Regions from separate parts of the Kocuria sp. CPCC 205261 genome, predicted to be linked through region 1. Evidence: riboswitches for the same ligand, from Rfam matches in the RefSeq annotation. Region 1 holds a riboswitch; each other region holds the start of a gene.
What was found. Region 1 has a riboswitch for S-adenosylmethionine ahead of RF646_RS10635 (LLM class flavin-dependent oxidoreductase). Riboswitches for the same ligand answer to the same signal wherever they lie in the genome.
Positions count from the first base shown of each region.

Region 1 (6,605 bases):
GCTGCGGCTTCTCGAACCGGTGAGCCGTGTGCCATGGCTGCGCCCAGTCCAGCCGCCCGGCCTGCTCGACCCAGAACTGCACCCGGGCGTCGTCGGAGATCAACGCCGGGTTCGGTGTGGGGTGAGCGGGGTCTGAGTACGAGTGTGTACCGGTCACGAGTCCTCCTGTGATGTCGATCCGAACGGTCGGTGTCTGCAACGGCCGGGCCCCCGGTGGAACGACCGGGCCCCGGTGGAACGGCGGGCGCCGGCGGGAACCGGGCGGGTTGTCACCTGGTTCCGGCCACGCTCCAGCGCCGCTGCGTCCACCGCTCGAAGATGCCGAGCAGGGCGTCCGTGAGCTTGCCCAGCACGGCCAGCAACACGATCGCGAGCAGCAACCGGTCCGTGCGGCCGTTGTTCTGCGAATCGGTGAGCAGGAATCCCAGGCCCATGGAGGAGCCCAATAGTTCCGCGGCCACCAGGAACAACCACGCCTGGGCCAGGGCCAGGCGCAGCCCGGAGATCACGGAGGGTAGCACTGCGGGCAACTGCACGGTGGTGAAGAGCTTGACCCCGCGCAGCCCGAAGGACCGTGCGGCTTCGATCAGGTGCCGGTCCACGTGGCGCAGCGCGGCGGACACCGTGGTGTACACCGGGAAGAAGGCGCCGATCGCCACCAGGGTCACCTTGGAGTTCTCCCCGATCCCGATCCACAGCAATAGCAGCGGCACCCACGCCAGGGACGGCACGGCGCGCAGCGCGCCGATCGTGGGCGAGCCGATGGCCCGCGCCCACGGGGAGAGCCCCAGCAACGCGCCGAGCAACAGCCCGAGCCCACTGCCGATCAGGAAGCCCACGATCACGCGCTGCGTGGAGATCCCCACGTGCAACCACAGGTCACCGCTGCGCAGCAGCTCCCATCCCGCGGCGAGCACCGCGGACGGGCGCGGCAACTGCACGGGGGAGAAGGTCCCGTTCGTGGAGAGGGTGTGCCACACGAGCACCAGCAGCACGGGCAGGACGATCCCGATCAGCCCCAGGGCCCAAGGAGTGCGCAGCGCGCTGGGACGCGTGCGGGAATCCGCCGCGGCAGGGGTGTCTGATGGGGCTGCGACGTCGCCGGGCGCCACCACGCCCGCCCCGTGGCGTCCGTCGTCGTCGGACAGTGTGGCCACCGCAGTGACGCCAGCTGCTTCGGAGGACGTGCCGCCCGGTGCTTCGCGGGACGCGCCGTCCGAGGACCGCGGTGCGGCGGAGGAGGTGTCGTGAGTGCTCATGAGGACTGCTTCCCTTCGATCACCTGGGCCACGGCGGCCGCATCGGCGTGTTGTGCGTAGTGCTGCTCCACGATGTTCGCGAGCGCCTCGTCCACGTCCTGCTGCGAGGAGACGTCCCCGGATTCCACCAGGATGGGCCCGACCCGCTCGAGCACCGCGAGCTGTTCGGGGCCCGGAACGGGGTCGATGTCCAGGTGGGTGCGCTGCCAGACCCGCCGGGCGGTGTCGCGATCGATGCTCGCGCCTTCCGCGAGGATCGCGATCCCCTCCTCCGGGTGCTGCAGCGCCCACTGCCGCGCGTAGGCGTACGTGTTCACCACGTCCTGCGCACCCGTGGGGTTCAGCTGCAGGAACACCTCCCGCGCGTTGAGGAACCCGTACGTGTTGAACTCCAACTGCCGGTGGAACAGCACGTCCCCCGCCTTCTCCGCGGCGGCCATCACGGGGTCCAGTCCGGACCATGCGGCCACCTGACCGGTGTCCAGCGCGGTGCGCCCGTCCGCGTGCTGCAGGTTCACCACGGTGACGTCCTGGGCGCTCATGCCCGCCGCGCCGAGGGACTGCAGAAGGAAGAAGTACGGATCCGTGCCCTTCGTCGCGGCCACGGACGTGCCCGCGAGATCCGCCACGGCGCGCACGGGGGAGTCCGGGGTGCGCACGAGCGCGGACCACTCGGGCTGTGAGAACAGGTCGATCGTCCTGATCGGCGAGCGGTTGGCACGCGCGAGCAGTGCGGCGGAACCTGCCGTGGAGCCCACGTCCACGACCCCGGCGCGTAGCGACTCGTTGGCCTTGTTGGAACCGGCCGAGTACACCCACGTCACGGTCTGGCCGTGGGCCTCGGCGACCTTCTCGAGCCAGCCCTTGGCCTTGATGATCAGGGACAGCGGGTTGTAGGTCGCGTAGTCCAGGTAGATCTCGTGCGCGGAACCGCCGGCCACACCGCGGCCCGGACCTTCGCCCTCCATGACGCATCCGCTCAGGGGCAGCGCCAGCGCGGACAGGCCGAGTGCCTGCAGTGCGCGGCGTCGGGACAACTGCGCCATGCGCTCAGCGCTCCACGCCGAGCAGGGCCAACAGGTGGGCGCGCAGCGCGGTGATCTCACTGTCCTCGCGGGAGCGCGGGCGGGCCAGCTCGGGGGAGATGATCTCGGCGATGGTCGCGGGGCCCGTGGCCGTTTCCCGCGCGAGCACCACCACGTGATCGGAGAGCACCAGGGCTTCCTCGACGTCGTGGGTGACCATGAGCACGGTCGTGGGATCGGCGCGGTGCACGTCCAGCAGCAGATCCTGCATCCTGATCCGGGTCAGGGCGTCCAGGGCCCCGAAGGGCTCGTCCAACAGCAGGACCCGCGGGTTCCGTGCCAGGGCCCGGGCGAGGGATGCGCGCTGTGCCATGCCCCCGGAGATCTCCGAGGGACGGTGATTCGCGTGGTGGGACAGGCCGACGAGCTCCAACAGCTGCGCCACCCGCCGCTTCCCTTCCCGGGCGGGAGTCCCGTGGGGCAGACCCAGTGCCACGTTGCGCGCCACGCTGCGCCACGGCAGCAACCGCGGTTCCTGGAAGCCGACGGCGCAGCGCGGGTCGATCTCGCGCACCACCGAGTCGTCAATCCGGACTTCGCCCTCGCTCGCCGTGCCGAGCCCGGCCACGGCGCGTAGCAGGGTGGACTTGCCGCACCCCGAGGGGCCCAGGACGGAGACGATCTCGCCCGGACGCACCGTGAAGGTCACGTCCCTCAGGACCTCGTGGACATGCGCTCCGTGGTGTGCGGGGAAGGACTTGCCGACCCGGTCGAAAGTGACCGCCGCGGCGTCGACGGCAGATTCCGGGCGCGTGAGGATATGGCTCAATTCATCAACTCCATCGTTCCTGGCATTAGCACCTTGCCCGCGTGGGGCTGGTTGCTGCGACGTCAACGAGCCAGGTCTCTCAGCCGCTCCGGATGGGAACCCCACCATTGAACGGGCCGGGAGCCCGCGGGTGCAAATCGTGTGACGCGCCGGGGCGCCGTCGTGACGTGCCGTAACCCGAGGTGTTTCCGAGGACCGGGGATCCCCGTTAGGATCGATGCCACAACGATCACGAGTGCCGACGTTTAGCCCTGGCTTGTCGGACGGCAACCCTCTCCCGTAGCGGGGTGCCCCAGGTGAGGATCGGGCCGCATGACACACCGCATGCGGCAAGTACGGCGCCACACAAGCGCGCTGGACCCGCAAGGTAGGCCGCCGTAGGTGGTGCACGGGGCGCGGGTCGTGTTCCTGCTGAGGGGCTGACCGAGATGAGCAAACGGATTTCCGTCAACGCGTTCGACATGACCTGCGTGGATCACCAGAGCTTCGGGTTGTGGCGCCACCCGCGGTCCCGGGCCACCGAGTACAACACCATCGAGTACTGGACGGAGCTGGCCAAGCTGCTGGAGCGGGGCAAGGTCGACGCCCTGTTTCTTGCGGACGTGGTGGGCATCTACGACATCTACAAGAACTCCGCGGCTCCGGCCGTGCGTGACGGGGCCCAGGTCCCGGTCAACGACCCGTTCATGCAGGTCTCGGCCATGGCCGCCGTGACCGAGCACCTGGGCTTCGGCGTGACGAGCGCGGTGACCTACGAGCAGCCCTACACCCTGGCCCGCAAGTACGCCACACTGGATCACCTCACCAAGGGCCGCGTGGGATTCAACGTGGTGACCTCCTACCTTCCGTCCGCTGCGGAGAACCAGGGCCTGCCGCGCCAGATTGAGCACGATACGCGCTACGAGATCGCGGAGGAGTTCCTGGACGTGTGCTACAAGCTTTGGGAGGGCTCGTGGGAGGAGGACGCTGTGGTTCAGAACCGTGAGACGGGTGTCTACGCGGATCCCACCAAGGTCCATCCCATCCGGCACAGCGGGGAGCACTTCACGGTTCCCGGAGCGGGGCTCACGGCACCGTCCCCGCAGCGCACACCGCTAATCTTCCAGGCTGGCGCGTCCTCGCGCGGGCAGGCGTTCGCGGGTAAGCACGCGGAAGCCGTGTTCATCGGCGGGTTGCGCCCGGACCTCACGCGTTTCGTGACTGACAAGATCCGCGACCGGGCTCAGGCCGAGGGCCGCAGCCGTGACGACGTCAAGATCTACGCGATGCTCTCCGTGGTCGTCGCGGACACGGACGAGGAGGCCCAGGAGAAGTACCGCGACTACCTGCAGTACGTGGACCTGGAGGCCTCCCAGGCGATCATCGGCGGGTGGTCCGGCGTGGACCTGTCCCAGTTCGACGAGGACGAGGCCCTGAACTACATCAAGACCGACTCCATCCAGTCCTTCCTGACCCCGTTCACGCTGCAGTCCAAGGACAAGCAGTGGACGCGCGAGGAGATCGCCAAGCACTGCGCCCTGGGTGGGATGGGTGCGGTCCTCGTGGGCTCCGCGCAGACCGTCGCGGATCAGCTCGAGACCTGGGTGGACGAGGGCGGCCTGGACGGCATCAACCTGGCCTACCACGTGAGTCCCGGTTCCTTCGAGGACTTCGTGGAGTACGTGGTCCCCGAGCTGCAGGCGCGCGGTCGCTACCGCACCGAGTACGAGGGCAACACCCTGCGAGAGTCCCTCTACGGCGAGGGCCAGCCGCGGGTCAAGGACACCCACCCCGCCGCGAAGTACCGCGGCGCGTTCGTGGGCGAGCCCTCCGTCGCGGACACGCCGTCCCGCGAGTTGGTGGGCTGACACCTCCCTCCGACGACGACGCCGCTCGCGCTCGGTCCCGCAGGTCCGGCAGGGCGGCGTCGTCGTCGGCTTCCCCGCCCGTTGCCAGGGCGGGACCCCCGTGTGAGAGTGGAACGCGTGCAACCCGGCTACGACCACTTGGCGAACGACTACGACAAGGCTTTTCCCGCTCCCTTCCAGACGGCGCTCGAACGGCGCGCGGTGGAGGCCTTCGCGGATCACGTCATCGCGGCAGGGGCGCCCGGCCCCGTGGTGGATGTGGGGTGCGGCACGGGGCAAGTCACGGCCGCGCTGTCCGAGCGGGGTCTGCACGTGGTGGGGGTGGACCCGTCCGAATCCATGCTGGGTATCGCGCGCGGATCTCACCCGGAGGTCACCTTCGAAGCCGGCGATGCGAATCCCACGTCGTGGGGTGGTGCGGTGGGGCCCGACCGCCGCGTGGCCGGCGTTCTTGCACGGTTCAGTCTCATCCACGTCCCACCCGCGCAGGTTCCCAGCATCCTGGACTCCTGGGCGGACATGATGGCACCCGGAGGGGTGGTCATGGTGGCGTTCCAAGCACTCGACGGAGGGCGAGCCGTGGTCTCGTTCGATCACGCCGTGGCCCCGGCGTGGCGTTGGCACCCGGACGTGATGGCGGATCACATGAAGCACGCCGGGTTCACGGAGGCCTGGCGCACCGTCAGTCGCCCGGACGCAGAACATCGCTTCCCCGAGTGCCACCTCTTGGCGACACGGTGACCTGATGGGCGGTCATTCCCCCACGGAACCGTCGATGCTCTCGCGCAACAGGTCGGCGTGGCCGCAGTGCCGCGCATATTCCTCGATCATGTGCGTCAGGACCCAGCGGGCGTTCATGTCCCCTTGGGTCCAGCGGGCATCCGGGTCCTCGGCCGTGGAACGAGCGACCATCCCGTCCAGCGGATGATCCGTGCGGGCGGCGAACCTGTCCCACTGCTCACGGGACGTCTCCACGGCGGAGGCCCACATGGACCGCAGTTCCTCGGGGCTGTTCGCAGCGGCCGAGTTCCAATCCCAGTCGGGGTCGTCGGCCCAGTCGATGTCATTCCACGGGGCGCACGGCTCCTGGCCCAGGAGGACGTAGCAGAACCAGTAGTCCTCGACGAACGCCAAGTGCTTCAGCAACCCGCCCAGGGTCATGGTCGAGGGCAGAGGTCGACGCTGCAGCTCAGCACTCGTCAAGCCGTCCGTCTTCCACGCGACCGTGGCGCGCAAGAAATCCAGGAAGCCCATGAGGGTCGTGACCTCATCAGCATGCTGGGGCGGCTCGGGCCTGGCGTCTTCTTCGGGCGTGAGTGAGCTCATGGCCAGAACACTAGTGGGCCCGGGGGGTGCACATGCCCGTCGTAGGGTGGAGGAAATGCCCGTGACCCGGAGGGAACCGTGGACGAGGACCTGCTCGGAGTGATCATGCTGTCGTTCAGCACGGTCCTGGTGTGTGTCGTGACCGTGGTGACCGTCAGGGCGGCGGCCGCCGGCTCGCTCGATCGCAACGGGACCGTGGGCATCCGGACCCGGTACACGCGCGCGTCCGACGCCGCGTGGTCCGCAGGTCACGCCGCGGCCCTTCCGAGGGTGCGGTGGTCCGTTCCCGTGGCCGTGTGTGCCGTGGTGGCGGCGATCG
Region 1 covers NZ_JAVKPU010000010.1:56,124-62,728, forward strand. The annotation lists gene RF646_RS10615 (AMP-binding protein) at 1-157, opposite strand, end outside; gene RF646_RS10620 (ABC transporter permease) at 270-1,259, opposite strand; gene RF646_RS10625 (aliphatic sulfonate ABC transporter substrate-binding protein) at 1,256-2,305, opposite strand; gene RF646_RS10630 (ABC transporter ATP-binding protein) at 2,310-3,113, opposite strand; SAM riboswitch class I at 3,121-3,212, opposite strand; SAM riboswitch class IV at 3,341-3,455, shown strand; gene RF646_RS10635 (LLM class flavin-dependent oxidoreductase) at 3,533-4,960, shown strand; gene RF646_RS10640 (class I SAM-dependent methyltransferase) at 5,069-5,701, shown strand; gene RF646_RS10645 (DinB family protein) at 5,714-6,286, opposite strand; gene RF646_RS10650 (SdpI family protein) at 6,365-6,605, shown strand, end outside.

Region 2 (6,605 bases), on a different contig from region 1:
ACCGCGGCACCATGGCCACGGCCACGGCGGCCAGGATCAGGACGGTACCGAGCACCCTGTAGCGGCTCAGCGGTTGCATCCCGCCGGGGCCGATCCCCCACCGGTCCACGAGCATCCCGCCCAGGGACTGGCCCACCACGAGACCCAGGATGAACACGGACACGCCCAGCAGCGCCGTCGTGAGCGTCTGCGCGATCACGAGGTACGCGCCGAAGACCCCGGCCAGGAAGTACCACCAGCGGATCCGCCGCGTGCGCAGCACGCCCGGCAACCGCGCCGCGCCGCGCCGGCCCGCAGGCAGTAGGACGGAGCCCACGAGCAACACTGCGAACCCGATCCCGAAGCTCACGAGCGCGGCGAGGTACGGGTCCCCCATGGCGCGGCCCAGCGCGCCGTTGAACCGCGACTGGACGGCCAGGCACGACCCCGCCAGGATACTCAGCACGACCCCCGTGAGCAGGACGAGCGGGCTCCGGGCGGGCGCGTGTGGAGTGGGGGCGCGACGGCGGACGGGGGTGGAAGAGGTCACCGATGAAGACTACTCCCGAGCCTGCGAGGATGGACCCATGCATCACGACGACTACGAAGAACTCCCGATCCGTGACGAGATGATCCGATTGGGCCAAGCGCTCAAGCTCGCGAACCTCGCGGAGGACGGCCAACACGCCAAGCACTTGGTGTCCGAGGGGCAGGTCACGGTCAACGGCGCGGTGGAACTGCGCCGCGGCGCGCAACTGCACGCCGGAGACGTGATCGCGGTGGTCGGGGCGGAGCTGCCGCCCGTGCGCATCGTGACGGGCTGACGCCCTACGAGGTCGCGTCCACGGCGGCCTGGAGATACTCCTTGATGTGCGCGAGTTCCTCCGGGCACACCCCGTGACCGATGCCCCGGTACTGGATCTTGGTCAGCTCGGTGTGATCGTTGGCCCACTCGGCGGTGCCGTCTACGAGCACCGAGGTGATCACGGGGTCCTCCGGGTCCCGGCCCCAGAACATGCGCAGCGGCTCGGCGCGCAGACGTTCGTCTTGGAAGAACCCCGCCTGGGCGTCGTCGGGCGCCACGGGCACCACGAACCCGGACATCCCCACGACGGCGTCCACGAGCTCGGGGACGTGACGCGCCACGGTCGTGGCCATGGCCATGCCCTGGGAGAACCCCAGCAGGAAGACGTGCGTGTGCTGCTGGGACTCTTCGCGCAACCACTCGATCACGGCCTCGGCCGCGGCGACCACGGCGTCCGTGGTGAACGCGAGATCTGCGGCTAACGGGAACCATTGGAAACCCATACCCGCGCGCTGCGGTGCGCGCACGGACGCGTACGTGTAGCCCTGCGGTAGCGCGAAGCTCAGGGCCATGAGGTCTTCCTCGTACGAACCGTAGCCGTGGAACATGACCACCAAGGGTGTTCCGGCGCGGTCCTGCGGTTCGTTGTTCCAGATCACGTGGGGAGCTTGTTGCATGGTTCCATCCTGACATGCCCACCCGGCGCTGCCCGCGGGCCTGAGTCGTTCAGGCGGGTGTGTTAGAACCCTGGTATGGATAAGAGCACGCACTCCCGAGCCCCCTCCGACCCGAAGCACCCTTGGCACCGCATGGTCTCGATCGGCGATTCTTTCACGGAGGGCGTCGGCGATCCCGACGACGCCGTCCCCGGCGGTGTGCGCGGTTGGGCCGATCGCGTGGCCGAGGAGCTCGCGCGCCACACCGACGACTTCGCGTACGCCAACCTCGCGATCCGCGGTCGGCTCTTCCAGGGCATCGTGGACGAACAGCTGGAACCGGCCATCGAACTGCGCCCGGACCTCGTGACCATCAGCGCGGGCGGCAACGATATGCTGCGACCCGGTGCGGATCCGGACGACATCGCGGTGCGGCTCGACGCCGTGATCGAGAAACTCGCCGCCACGGGTGCCACGGTCACGATGTTCGACGGCCCGGACATCGGCAACACCCCCGTGCTGCGCGGCATCCGCGGGCGCGTGGCGATCTTCAACGAGAACGTGCGCGTGGTGGCCGCCCGGCACGACGCCGTGATGGTGGACCTCTGGGGACTGCAGCAACTGGGGGAACCTGCCATGTGGGCACCGGACCGGTTGCACTTCTCGCCCCTGGGCCACCAGCTCATCGCGTGCGAGGTCCTGGACTCCCTGGGGGTCGAGCACGACCTGGTTCCCGGTGAACTCGGGGACCGCCCCGCGCGCACGTGGCGCGAGGCGCGTCGAGAGGACCTCGTGTGGGCCGGGAAGTACCTGGTCCCGTGGGTCGGCCGCCGGATCCGGCGTCGCAGCTCGGGGGACAACATCACCGCCAAGCGCCCTTCGTTCGGGCGCACCACGATCCCCGGTGCGGGCGAGGGCATCCCTGTCGAGGACCGGGAGGCCTGAGCCGGCCCGGGGCCGGGTCACCCAGTCCCGCCAGTCAGGGCCGCGCCCACTGAAGCCGACCCGTTCCCACCGGGTCTCACCGCTGAAACCGACCCGTCAGGGCTCCCTGCTCAATCCCGCAGCACGGTCTCCCGCAGCAACATGCCCACCTGCGGAGTTTCGATCAGGAACCCGTCGTGCCCGCTCGGGGACGTGATCGTGTGCAGCTCCTGCTCCCCCGGTAGCGCAGCCACGAGTTCGGCGGATTCCGAGGGGAAGAACAACCGATCGGAGTCCACCGCGGCCACGAGCCACTCGCACCGCGTGCGGGCGAGGACGTCCCGTAGCTCGCCGCGGCCCCGAGCGACGTCGTGCGACATCAAGGTCTCGTTGACACTCAGGTACGAGTTCGCGTCGAAGCGGCCCGCGAGTTTGGACGCCTGGTGGTCCAGGTAGCTCTCCACCTGGTACCGACCGCGGTCCGCGACGTGGGTGGCCTCGGGGTCCTCACGGGGTTGGGGTTCGCGGCCGAAGCGCGTCTCCAGCTCGTGCGCGCTGCGATAGGTGATGTGCGCGATCCGCCGCGCGAGCCCCAGACCCGCCTCCGGGTACTCGCCCGCGTAGTAGTCGCCGCCCCGGAAGTTCGGGTCCTGGCGGATCGCGAGCGACTGTGCCTGTCCCCACGCGAGCTGCTCGGCACCCACGCGCGCGTTGGCCGCGATCACGGCGCACGCGGCCACCCGATCCGGGTGGGACACGGCCCACTCGAGGGCGCGAGCTCCGCCCATGGACCCGCCGATCACGAGCCGCCACCGGGAGACTCCGAGCGCCCGAGCGAGCAGGGCCTCCGCGGTCACCGAGTCCCGCACGGTCACGCGCGGGAAACGCGAGCCCCACGGGACGCCGTCCGGTGCGGGACTCGCGGGTCCCGTGCTGCCGTAGCACCCGCCCAGGATGTTGGCGCACACCACGAAGTAGCGGTCCGTGTCGATCGCGGCACCCGGGCCCACGAGTCCGTCCCACCAACCGTCCGCCGCGGCGGCCGCGCCCTCGGGAGCGCTCGCGGCGTCCTCGTGTCCCGCGCCACCGCGCGCCACGTGCGTGTCACCCGTGAGCGCGTGCTCGATCAGCACCGCGTTGGAACCGTCCGCCGCGAGCTCGCCCCACGTCTCGTACGCGAGGTGCACGTCCGGCAGCCGGAACCGGGACTCGAGCACGAGCTCGCCGAGTTCGGCCCGCCGTACGACGCCGTCGCGCCGCGTGCGCGGCCCGTTGCCCACGACCGTCATGGTCAGTTCCCCGTGTCCTCCGCCGACGACGCCGCGTCACCGGCAGCGTCGCCGCGCGCACCCACCGCGGCGAATCCGGACTCGAGGTCCGCGAGGATGTCGTCGATGCCCTCGACACCCACGGACAGCCGCACGAATCCCGGTTCCACGCCGGCCGCGAGCTGCTCCTCGTCCTTGAGCTGGGCGTGCGTCGTGGAGGCGGGGTGAATCACGAGCGAGCGCACGTCACCGATGTTCGCCACGTTGGAGTGCAGGCTCAGGGCGTCCACGAACGCGACACCGGCGTCCCGGCCGCCGTCGAGCACGAAACCGAGCACCGACCCGGCACCGTTGGGCGCGTACTTCAGGGCGCGGTCGTGCCAGCGCGAGGACTCGAGACCGGCGTAGGACACCGAGCGCACCTCGGGGCGGGCCTCGAGCCACTCGGCGACCTTCTGCGCGTTGGCCACGTGACGTTCCATGCGCAACGACAGCGTCTCGATGCCCTGCTCGATCAAGAACGCGTTGAACGGAGAGATCGAGGTCCCCAGATCACGCAGCAACTGCACGCGCGCTTTGAGGATGTACGAGAGGTTGACGCCGAAGGCCCCGTCCGCACCGAGATCGCGGGCGTAGACGAGCCCGTTGTACGTCTCGTCCGGTTGGTTGAAACCGGGGAAGCGCTCGGGGTCCCGCGAGTAGTCGAACGCTCCGGTGTCCACGATGAACCCGCCGATCGCCGTGCCGTGGCCGCCCAGGAACTTGGTGGCCGAGTGCAGCACGATGTCCGCGCCCCACTCGATGGGCCGCACCAAGTAGGGCGTGGCGATCGTGTTGTCCACGATGAGCGGGACACCCGCCTCGTGGGCGATCCCGGCGATCGTCTCGATGTCGAGCACGTCGTTGCGGGGGTTCGGGATGGATTCACCGAAGAACGCCACGGTGTTCTCGCGCACCGCGTCCCGCCACTGCGCGGGATTGTCCGGGTCCGAGACGAACGTGGTCTCCACGCCCATGCGCGGCAGCGTGTGCTTGAGCAGGTTGTACGACCCGCCGTACAGGGACGGGCTGGCCACCACGTGGGTTCCGGCGCCGCCCAGGTTGAGGATCGCGAGCGTGGCCGCGGCCTGTCCGGAGGAGACCATCAGGGCCCCCACGCCGCCCTCGAGGGACGCGACCCGGTTCTCCACGACCTCCGTGGTGGGGTTGGTCAGGCGCGAGTAGATGGGGCCCATCTCCTCGAGCGCGAACCGGGCCGCCGCCGTGCGGGCGTCCGGGAACACGAAGGACGTGGTCTGGTGGATCGGCAGGGCGCGCGACCCGGTCACAGGGTCGGGGTTCTGGCCCGCGTGGATCTGTCGGGTTTCGAACGACCAGCCCTGGGGATTGTCGGGGGTGGGAGCGGTGCTCATGGCCGTACTCCTTCTCGGAGGGATCAGGGGTCCGGTGGCGATCCGCACGGTGCCCGTGCTGTGACCGGGCACCAACGACCCGCGCTTGCCGCATGACGTCGGTCGACGCCACGGCCAGGTCCTCACCCAGGGCACCCCACCGCGGAAGGGAGGGTTGCCGGTCAGCTAGCTGGGGCTTCGCGCTGACTCTCGTGACCTATTACCTCATTGTCCGAACCCGGCGGGGCGGGAGTCAAGCCGGGGACGCTGCGAGCGGGCTCGGGGTCAGTGGCCGCTCGTTCCTGCTGTTCCATCTCCCGGGTGTGCAGTTCCCGGTCCTTCATCTCACGTGGATGGACGTAGAACAGACCCGTGAGCACCGCGATCACGAACACCGCGAGCATCACGAAGAACAACGGCCGCACGCCGGTCAGGTAGATGACGGGGATGGCCAGCACCGTGACCAACCCGCCCCCGAAGAACGGTTCGAACACCAGCTGCTTGTAACCGAACGCCTCGAACACCGGGTCTTGGCCTCCGGGCCCACCACGCGCATGAGGATCAGCCCGGTGGCGGTCACACCCATGGACTGGCGGAAGTCACCGATACCGCGCCCGAATTAGTAGCGACCGATGATGTGGGGTGCCAACCACAGGAAAATGGCCACGTTGAACGCGATGCCGACCACCGCCAGGATGGTGAACGCCGCCAGCCACGGCCGCGATGGACATGTGCAGGGAGAACGGTTCCACGGAGGACGGGCGGCTGGTCATGGTGCCGGCGGGGTAGTACTCGTCGCTGCGGAACAGGCCGTTCTCGCCCCACGGCCCGTCGAAGCGGCCCAGCACCTGCGGGCCCAGGAGCAGGAGGATCGCGCCGCCGATGATGGAGCTCGGCAGGAACAGGCTCTGGACCCAACCCACCTTGACGTGCACGAACTTCCCCAGGAGCAGGGCGACTCGGAGGATCAGGAGTGTGAAACCGACGGCATTTGCGGACACGGGAACCACCTCGTAGTGATCGGGATCGATATCGGTCTCAGGTCACATAGCGAGGGCCCGGTCGGAGACTCCCCGGCTGATGCTGCGGACTCCAGCCTCTGAGACGCGCGTCTCGTTGACCTGGACCAACACAGTCCCCGCCCGGATCAGCCGTCCCGATGTCAGGTCTCGGGAGGTGCGGAGAGCCGGCCCTGCCCACCGGACCGGGCGGCGCAGGTCACACACTCGCCGGGCTCGCGCTCGATTTGGTGGCCCGTGTGGCCGGTGCCACCATGGCGTCATGAACTTGGATCACGTTTCCTTCGCGGCTCAGCCCGACGGCCTCGAGGCCACCACCGAACGCATCGCGAACCGGTTGGGGATCGAACCGGTCAAGGGCGGTGTGCACCCCCGTTTCGGCACCCGGAACATGATCCTGCCGCTCACCGACCACCAGTACGTGGAGGTCGTCACGGTGCTCGAGCACCCCGCCGCGGAGAAGGCGCCGTTCGGTCAGGCCGTCCGTGCCCGTTCCGACGCCGGCGGCGGCTGGCTCGGCTGGGTCGTGGAGGTCCCCGACCTCGCGCCCTTCGAGGCCAAGC
Region 2 covers NZ_JAVKPU010000009.1:30,055-36,659, reverse strand. The annotation lists gene RF646_RS09775 (DMT family transporter) at 1-529, opposite strand, end outside; gene RF646_RS09770 (RNA-binding S4 domain-containing protein) at 567-803, shown strand; gene RF646_RS09765 (alpha/beta fold hydrolase) at 808-1,461, opposite strand; gene RF646_RS09760 (SGNH/GDSL hydrolase family protein) at 1,537-2,385, shown strand; gene RF646_RS09755 (homoserine O-acetyltransferase) at 2,496-3,653, opposite strand; gene RF646_RS09750 (bifunctional o-acetylhomoserine/o-acetylserine sulfhydrylase) at 3,656-5,044, opposite strand; SAM riboswitch class IV at 5,121-5,241, opposite strand; gene RF646_RS09745 (hypothetical protein) at 5,206-5,547, opposite strand; gene RF646_RS09740 (hypothetical protein) at 5,623-6,024, opposite strand; gene RF646_RS09735 (VOC family protein) at 6,305-6,605, shown strand, end outside.
Region 2: another riboswitch for S-adenosylmethionine. It lies ahead of RF646_RS09750 (bifunctional o-acetylhomoserine/o-acetylserine sulfhydrylase); the one in region 1 lies ahead of RF646_RS10635 (LLM class flavin-dependent oxidoreductase).

Region 3 (6,605 bases), on a different contig from region 1:
CGCCGCTGCTCGTGACGGACGGCTCCCGCCGGTCCGTGTTCGACGCGTTCAACAAGCTCACCGAGGCGTGGTACCGGACGTCCCGGCGCCAGCTCGAGGACCTCACCAGGATCGGCCCGCCGCCCATCGTGGCGCTGTTGGCCCTGTTCGCCCTGGCCGGGCGGCACATGTCCGCGCTCGCGGCGCGCACGGGCAAGAAATCCGTGTCCACGTTCTACCTGCCGCTCGCGGTGTTGCTGCAAGCGGGCCAGGACAACGTCAAGGCGCTCGAGACCTCGGTGCGCAAGGACTCCGAGACCTACTGGGACGCGCTGCGCTATTGGCTCGAGGCCTTCGACGGCCAACTCGGGTTGCCGTCCGCGTACGCCGTGAACCACCGTCCCGTGGGCCTCGCGCTGTCCCAGACCCTGTTCGGCCCGTCCGAGCTGCGGCATCTGCACCAGATGTTCGAGGACCTCGAGCTGACCACGGCGCAGGGGATGAGCGCGGCGGAGCTTGGGATCTACATCGACTTCTGGCTCGACATCGCGGACACCGATGTGTCCAAGAGCCTGCGCAGCATCTGGACCAACCCCCTCACGCGCGATCCCGCGTTGCAGGTCGCGCTCGCCCAGTTGGACGCGTGGGAGTCCGCCCCGGACGACGACGCCGCGGTCGCCGCCCGCGGCACGCGGCACCTGGGCTCGCGCAGCCCCGGGTTGTCCCTCACGGACGGCACGGACTACGTGGGCAACCCCATCTACGAACTCGGTTTCGTGGTGCCCAAGCGGCTGGTGCCCGGTCGCGAGGTGGATCTCGCGACCACGGTCGGCCCGCGCACCATGTTCCTGTCCTACATCGGGGACGCGTTCCTGGGGATCTCCGCGTACAACGCCCGCATGACGAGTGACACGCTGCTGTCCGGGCAGCTGCAGATCACCGCGGGGGAGCTCACCCTCACGCGTAATCCGCGGCCCGTGGTGGTCTTCGCCAAGGACGCGTACTCGGACACGTTCATCTCCGTGGACCACGTCCCCGCGGCGTGGCCGTGCCGGATCATGGTGCGCAATCAACCTGAATGGGTGGATCAGATCCGCGCGATCCTGGACGACTCGGCCTCTCCCGACTACCGCGTGGTGGGCCCGGGGGAGAACGGGGTCTGCGAGGGCTGGGTGCTGTTCGACGACGTCCAGGTGCTGCGTGCCGGTGACCCCGCGCTGACCGTCAACGACAACTTCTCGGCCCTGGTACCCCGCCTGGTCCCCGCAATCACCCTGTCCGGCGGGCTGCGGATCCCCGGGGACGTGGACCGGTTCTCGGCCCTGCGGCCCCCGCAGTTGACCGTCACGTCCGACAGCGACGACCCCCTGTCCGTGGAGTGCGAGTGGCGCAACCCGCACTCGTTCAAGCTCATGAGCACCAAGCTCACCGCACCCCGGGTGCCACCGTTCCAGGTGAGCCTGGGCGGGACCGATCTGGCCCGCGAGGACGGCCACCTCAAGCCCAACGACTACACGTTAGTGCTGCGTTCCGGGCGCACCGTGAAGCAGCGCCTCGAGTTCCGCGTGCGGGACAGTTCCTACTACATCACTCAACGCTCCCTGGGCTACGACGGTGAGATGGTCCACGTCGCGGAGGAACCGTTGTGGCCCGTCACCGCGGTGACGCGGGACGAGATCCCGGACGAGTACGTCCAGGGGTCGTTCGACAACATGGACCCCCACGAGGCCACCGTGGACGAGGTCCCCGTGCCCGAGGTCGCCGGGTGGGAGTCCGCCGAGGGGCAGATGTTCCCCGAGCGCAGCAACGAGCTGCCCGAGGCCCCGGACGTGTCCTGCATGGTCACGGGCAAGCACAAAGTGATCCTGCCCCCCATGGATCCCAAGGCCAAGGCGCCGTGGGTGTTCGGGCGCTGCAAGTTCTGCGGGCTTACCAAGCGCTACCCCGGCCGGCTCACCAAGCTTTCGGCGGTGGGCCAGACGGGTTCGGTCGAGGCACTGCAGTTCATCGGCCCGGACGAGGGCGAGTACCCGGGGTCCTGGGCGCCGTTCAAGGACATCCTCACGTTCTTGGGTGGCGGCAAGCGGTCGAGCCTGTCCATCGTGGCGCGCCAGCTCGAGGACTCCGAGCGCTTCGAGGAATGGTTCGTGGGTCACCTGCAGGCCCTCGGTTTCCTGGAGGTGATCCGGGACGAGAACTGGACGGTGCGCCGCTGGCAGGTGTGCTCCCCGGCTTTGACCCAGCTCGTGGACGGCTCCATCCTGCTCACGGGCGGGTGGAAGACCGACCAAGAGGACGCCGTGACGCAGGCGGTCGGGGCCCAGGGTGGTGAGGTCGTGGTGCTGTCCCCGGAGGACCATGCGACCACCATGCTCCAGGATGTGGACCTCGACGCGCTGAGCAAGCTGCTGCCCGAGGGGCTGTGCGACGTGGTCTACGACGCCGGGCCCGTCATGCTCGACACCCTGCCCCCGTTGTCCTCGGTCGTCGCCGGGCTGCCCCTGAAGGAGATGCAGTACAACGGGGTCGCGGAACGCTTCGTGCCCGCGGACGCCACGTGGGAGGCCACGGACGACCGCAACCAGGCGGGGCTGTACCGGATCAACCACCACCACAAGACGCGCTACGCCTACCGCACCGCGGAGGACGTGGTCTCGGGTCACGCCCGTCCCGTGTCCTCGGGGCTCGGCAAGCACCTCGCGGCGCGGGACACCGGCACGGCGTTGGTCAGCTACGATCCCGAGCTGCGGTTGCTCTCCGTGCCCATCGGTGCCGCCCTGCCGGGGCTGTACGCGCGCGCCACGGTGCTGTGCTCGGGGCTGCTGCCCACGCTCGTGGACGAGGACTTCTCCCTGAACTACGGGGACGTCTCCGAGGAGTTCGCGAGCGCCCTCGTGGCCAAGCTGCTGGGCTGACAGTGCCGCCCCGGGCGAACGGGGGGTGTGCTCGTGGGGCCGCGCGGCTGCATTCGGCTGCTGCGCGGCCCTCCCCTACAGTGAGGTGGCGTGCCATGACTAACGGCTGGTAGTAAGGCGCCTCAACCCCGGGTCGTCCGACGTCCGACCCGCATCCCCGACGTGACCACACACGATTCCTCGTCCATCCGTCACCCACGCCCGGGCTCGTCGCCCGTCGCGGATCCGCCCGCCCCGTCCGGGCCCCTCGCTCTGCGCCACCCCGGTTGCCCGTCTACTGGCGGGTCTTCGTGGCCGCGGCAACCCTGCTTGTCTCGCTGTCCGCCTGGGCCACGGAGGCACCCGAGCACGCCGACGCCGTGATCGGCGGCGTGGTCGCGTGGGTCGCCTCCCGGCTGGGGTGGTTCTACATCCTCCCGGCCGCTCTCGTGATCCTGGTCGCGGACAGCAGGCACGGCACGATCAAGATGGGCCCGGACCACGCGAAACCCCAGTTCAACCTGTTCACGGGGTGGGCCATGTACGCCCTGATGGGCATGGCCTTCGGCTACTTCGCCTACGGCTTCGGCATGCCGCTGAGCATCCGCTCCGCTCTCTACCCCTGATCGGGTGCCGGATCCACGGTGCCGCCGGCGACGCCGTGGACACCGCGGCGCTGCTGGGGACCATCCTTGGGGTGGCCGCGTCCCTGGGGATCGGGGTGGTCCAGTTGAACTTCGGACTGCGCTACCTGTTCGGCGTCCCCGAAAACCTGGCGGTGCCGTCGGCACTGACCGCCCTGGGGGTCTTCATGGCGGTGGCTTCGTGCGTCTTGGGCGTGGACAAGGGCATCCGGCGGCTTTCCGAGCAGAGCATCATCCTGGCGATCGGGCTCATGCTGTACGTGCTCATCACCGGGCGCACGGCGTTCCTGCTGGATGCGATCGTCAAGGGCGTGAGCGGATTGCGCGTGGCAGACGCCTCGGTGATGTCCGAGCTCGTGACGGTGAACCCGAAGATCACGGTCTTCATGATCGGTGAACGCGCCGCCGAGCTGATCGCCCAGGACCGGGACGCGACCGCCCGGTGAGCACGGCCGCCAAGAACCGAGCAGGCTGAGAACATGGGTGTGGCCCGGGTCCGTCCAGACCCGGGCCACACCCGATCGTGGAGTTCGCGGTCGCGGGGACCGTGCTCGTGAGGACTACGCGGGCAAGGGCTCCAGCTTGTAGAAGGACACCCCGCCGGTCACCCGGGACGCTCCGGGGACCAGGAGTCTGCTGTACTTGGCGCACCACTGGCCGCGCCCCCGTGTGTGCTGTGCGGCGAGTGCGACCTCACGGGCGTCGTCCGCGAAGTACTCGTGCTCGTGACCGTCCGATCCCGTGATGGACACCACGTGCCGGGCGGGGTCCGCCTGAACGGTGACGTCCACCCACTGTTCGCGGGTGTCGGGGTGGGATTTCTGGGTTGTCGTGTTCATGATGTCGGGCCTCTGATTTTTCCGGTCGCTTGCCGGAACCACACGTGTGGCCCCGGCCGCTTCGTCATCCAATCCACCCCTGAACCGAGGGTTGGCGTACGCCGAGTTGGAGCTCTGGGCGCGCGGTGACGTCCTTGTCGTTGCGCGGGCGCATCTCGTGAAGCTGCTTCGAGCCTATCCGTGGATTCGGGGGACCAGCCAGGCGCGGACCGAGAATGTCATCAAAACTTAATCAAGCTTCTGTTGAGTAACATCTGGCACCCGGCGGCGTTTCTCACGGGGTGCGCAGGCCGGCCCCGCGCGTACCGCGCATCCGGGAGGTGACCGTGCGAGCGCGCTCGTAGTGGCCCAGCAACTGCTCGCACACGGCACCCCACGTGCGCTCCTGCACGCACTGGTGGGCGGTGCGCGCGAAGGCGAGGCGTTTGGCGTCGTCGCCCGCGAGGTCTCGGACGCGCTCGCGCAACCCGGCCAGGTCACCCGGGGCGTAGAGCCACCCGTTACGCGAGGAGTCCACGAGGTCCAGGGGGCCGCCGCGGCCCACGGCCACCACTGGGACCCCGGAGGCCATGGCTTCCTGGATGGTCTGGCAGAACGTCTCGTGCTCACCGGGGTGCACGAACACGTCCAGCGACGCCATGGCCGTGGCGAGTTCGGTGCCCGTGAGGAAGCCCTCGAAGTGCGCGTTGGGCAATACCGAGCGCAGCGACTCCTTCCCGGGGCCGGAACCGATGATCACGAGCCGGGTGTCCGGCAGGGCGTCGATCGCGGCGAGGTCCGCGACCTGCTTCTCGGGGGCCAACCGCCCCACGTATCCCACGAGTCGCTTGCCGCCGCCCACGCGCTCGCGCCACGCGTGATCGCGCAGTGCGGGACGGAACCGGCTCGTGTCCACGCCGCGGCGCCACATGTGCACCCGCTGGACGCCGTGCTCGTGGAGTTGGCTGATCGACGCCGTGGAGGGAGCGAGCGTGAGGGTCGCACTGTTGTGCATCGCACGCACGTGGGACCACATGGCGGTCTCCAGCACGGATGCACCGTAGCGTGCGGCGTAACCGGGCACGTCCGTCTGGTACACGGCCACGCACGGCAGACCCAAACCCTTGGCGGCCTGGATGGCCTGCCACCCGAGCACGAACGGGGACGCCACGTGCACCACGTCCGGCGCGAAGCGGGCCAGGATGCGCTGCATGCGACTCACGGTGCAGCTCGCCACGCGGACCTCGGGATAGCCCGCGAGCGGCAGAGACGGGATGCGCTCGATCCGTACGCCGTCCACGTGGTCCACCGAGCCCAGGAACAGGGTCTTCTCGTAGGAGGGGGCGATCACCATGGCCTCGTGTCCGTGATCCCGCAGGTGTTCCAGGACGCGGATCACCGAATGAGTGACACCGTTGACGTGGGGGAGGAACTGTTCGGCCACCAATGCAATTCTCACGGTTCCCACTGTGGGCCCGGCGCCTCACGGGGGAGTCACCCGGGGGTGGCCCGCAGGTGAAGTCCGGGCTAACTTCGCTGCCCGTGGTGCGCGGGTGAACGTGAAAAGATGTTCGGTGATGAAACTTCCCTCACTGCCCGGCGTGGTCTCGGGCGTACGCGACCGCTTCACGTCGCACGGTTCGTCCCCCGTGCGCGCCGCCGACGTGCCCCGCCCCGAACCGGACGACTCCCCGGGACTGCCCATGCCGCTCGCGCTGCAGGGCGTGATCGAGCTGCTCGCGGTGGCCGTGGTGGGCCTGTTGCTGGGCACCGTGCTCCTGGGTGCGGTATGGGCTGCGGGGGGCTTCGCAACCCTGGGCGCGGGCGGGAGCCTGCAGCTCGCCGGTCAGGTCTGGTTGCTCGCGCACTGCGTGCCCCTCACGATCCAAGCCATCCAGGGCCTGTCGCTGGACGGTGGCGGGACGGTCACGCTCGTGCCTCTAGGGCTCACGCTGATCCCGTTCGGCCTCGCGGTGATCGCGGGCCGCCGGATCGCCCGGGCGTGCTGGCGCGGTCAGTTCCTGATCCCGTTCTTCGCCGGGATGCTCGCGTACGCGCTCTTCGGGGCCCTCGTGGGCTGGCTCAGCCGCACCGAACAAGTCTCGGTGGACCTCGTGGCGGCCGCCCTGTTGCCCCTGGTCCCGGCCGGGTTGGGCACCCTCGTGGGCGGGTGGAGCGCTTCGCGCTCGCTCGCCGCGGTGCTCGGGGCCGACGTCGCGTCCTGGTTGCAGCGCACGAGCCAGCACTCACGCTGGGCCGGTTCCTACGTG
Region 3 covers NZ_JAVKPU010000007.1:66,037-72,641, forward strand. The annotation lists gene RF646_RS08380 (hypothetical protein) at 1-2,894, shown strand, start outside; gene RF646_RS08385 (BCCT family transporter) at 3,185-3,499, shown strand; gene RF646_RS08390 (BCCT family transporter) at 3,535-3,963, shown strand; gene RF646_RS08395 (hypothetical protein) at 4,078-4,356, opposite strand; SAM riboswitch class IV at 4,377-4,519, opposite strand; gene RF646_RS08400 (glycosyltransferase family 4 protein) at 4,631-5,794, opposite strand; gene RF646_RS08405 (DUF6350 family protein) at 5,913-6,605, shown strand, end outside.
Region 3: another riboswitch for S-adenosylmethionine. It lies ahead of RF646_RS08395 (hypothetical protein); the one in region 1 lies ahead of RF646_RS10635 (LLM class flavin-dependent oxidoreductase).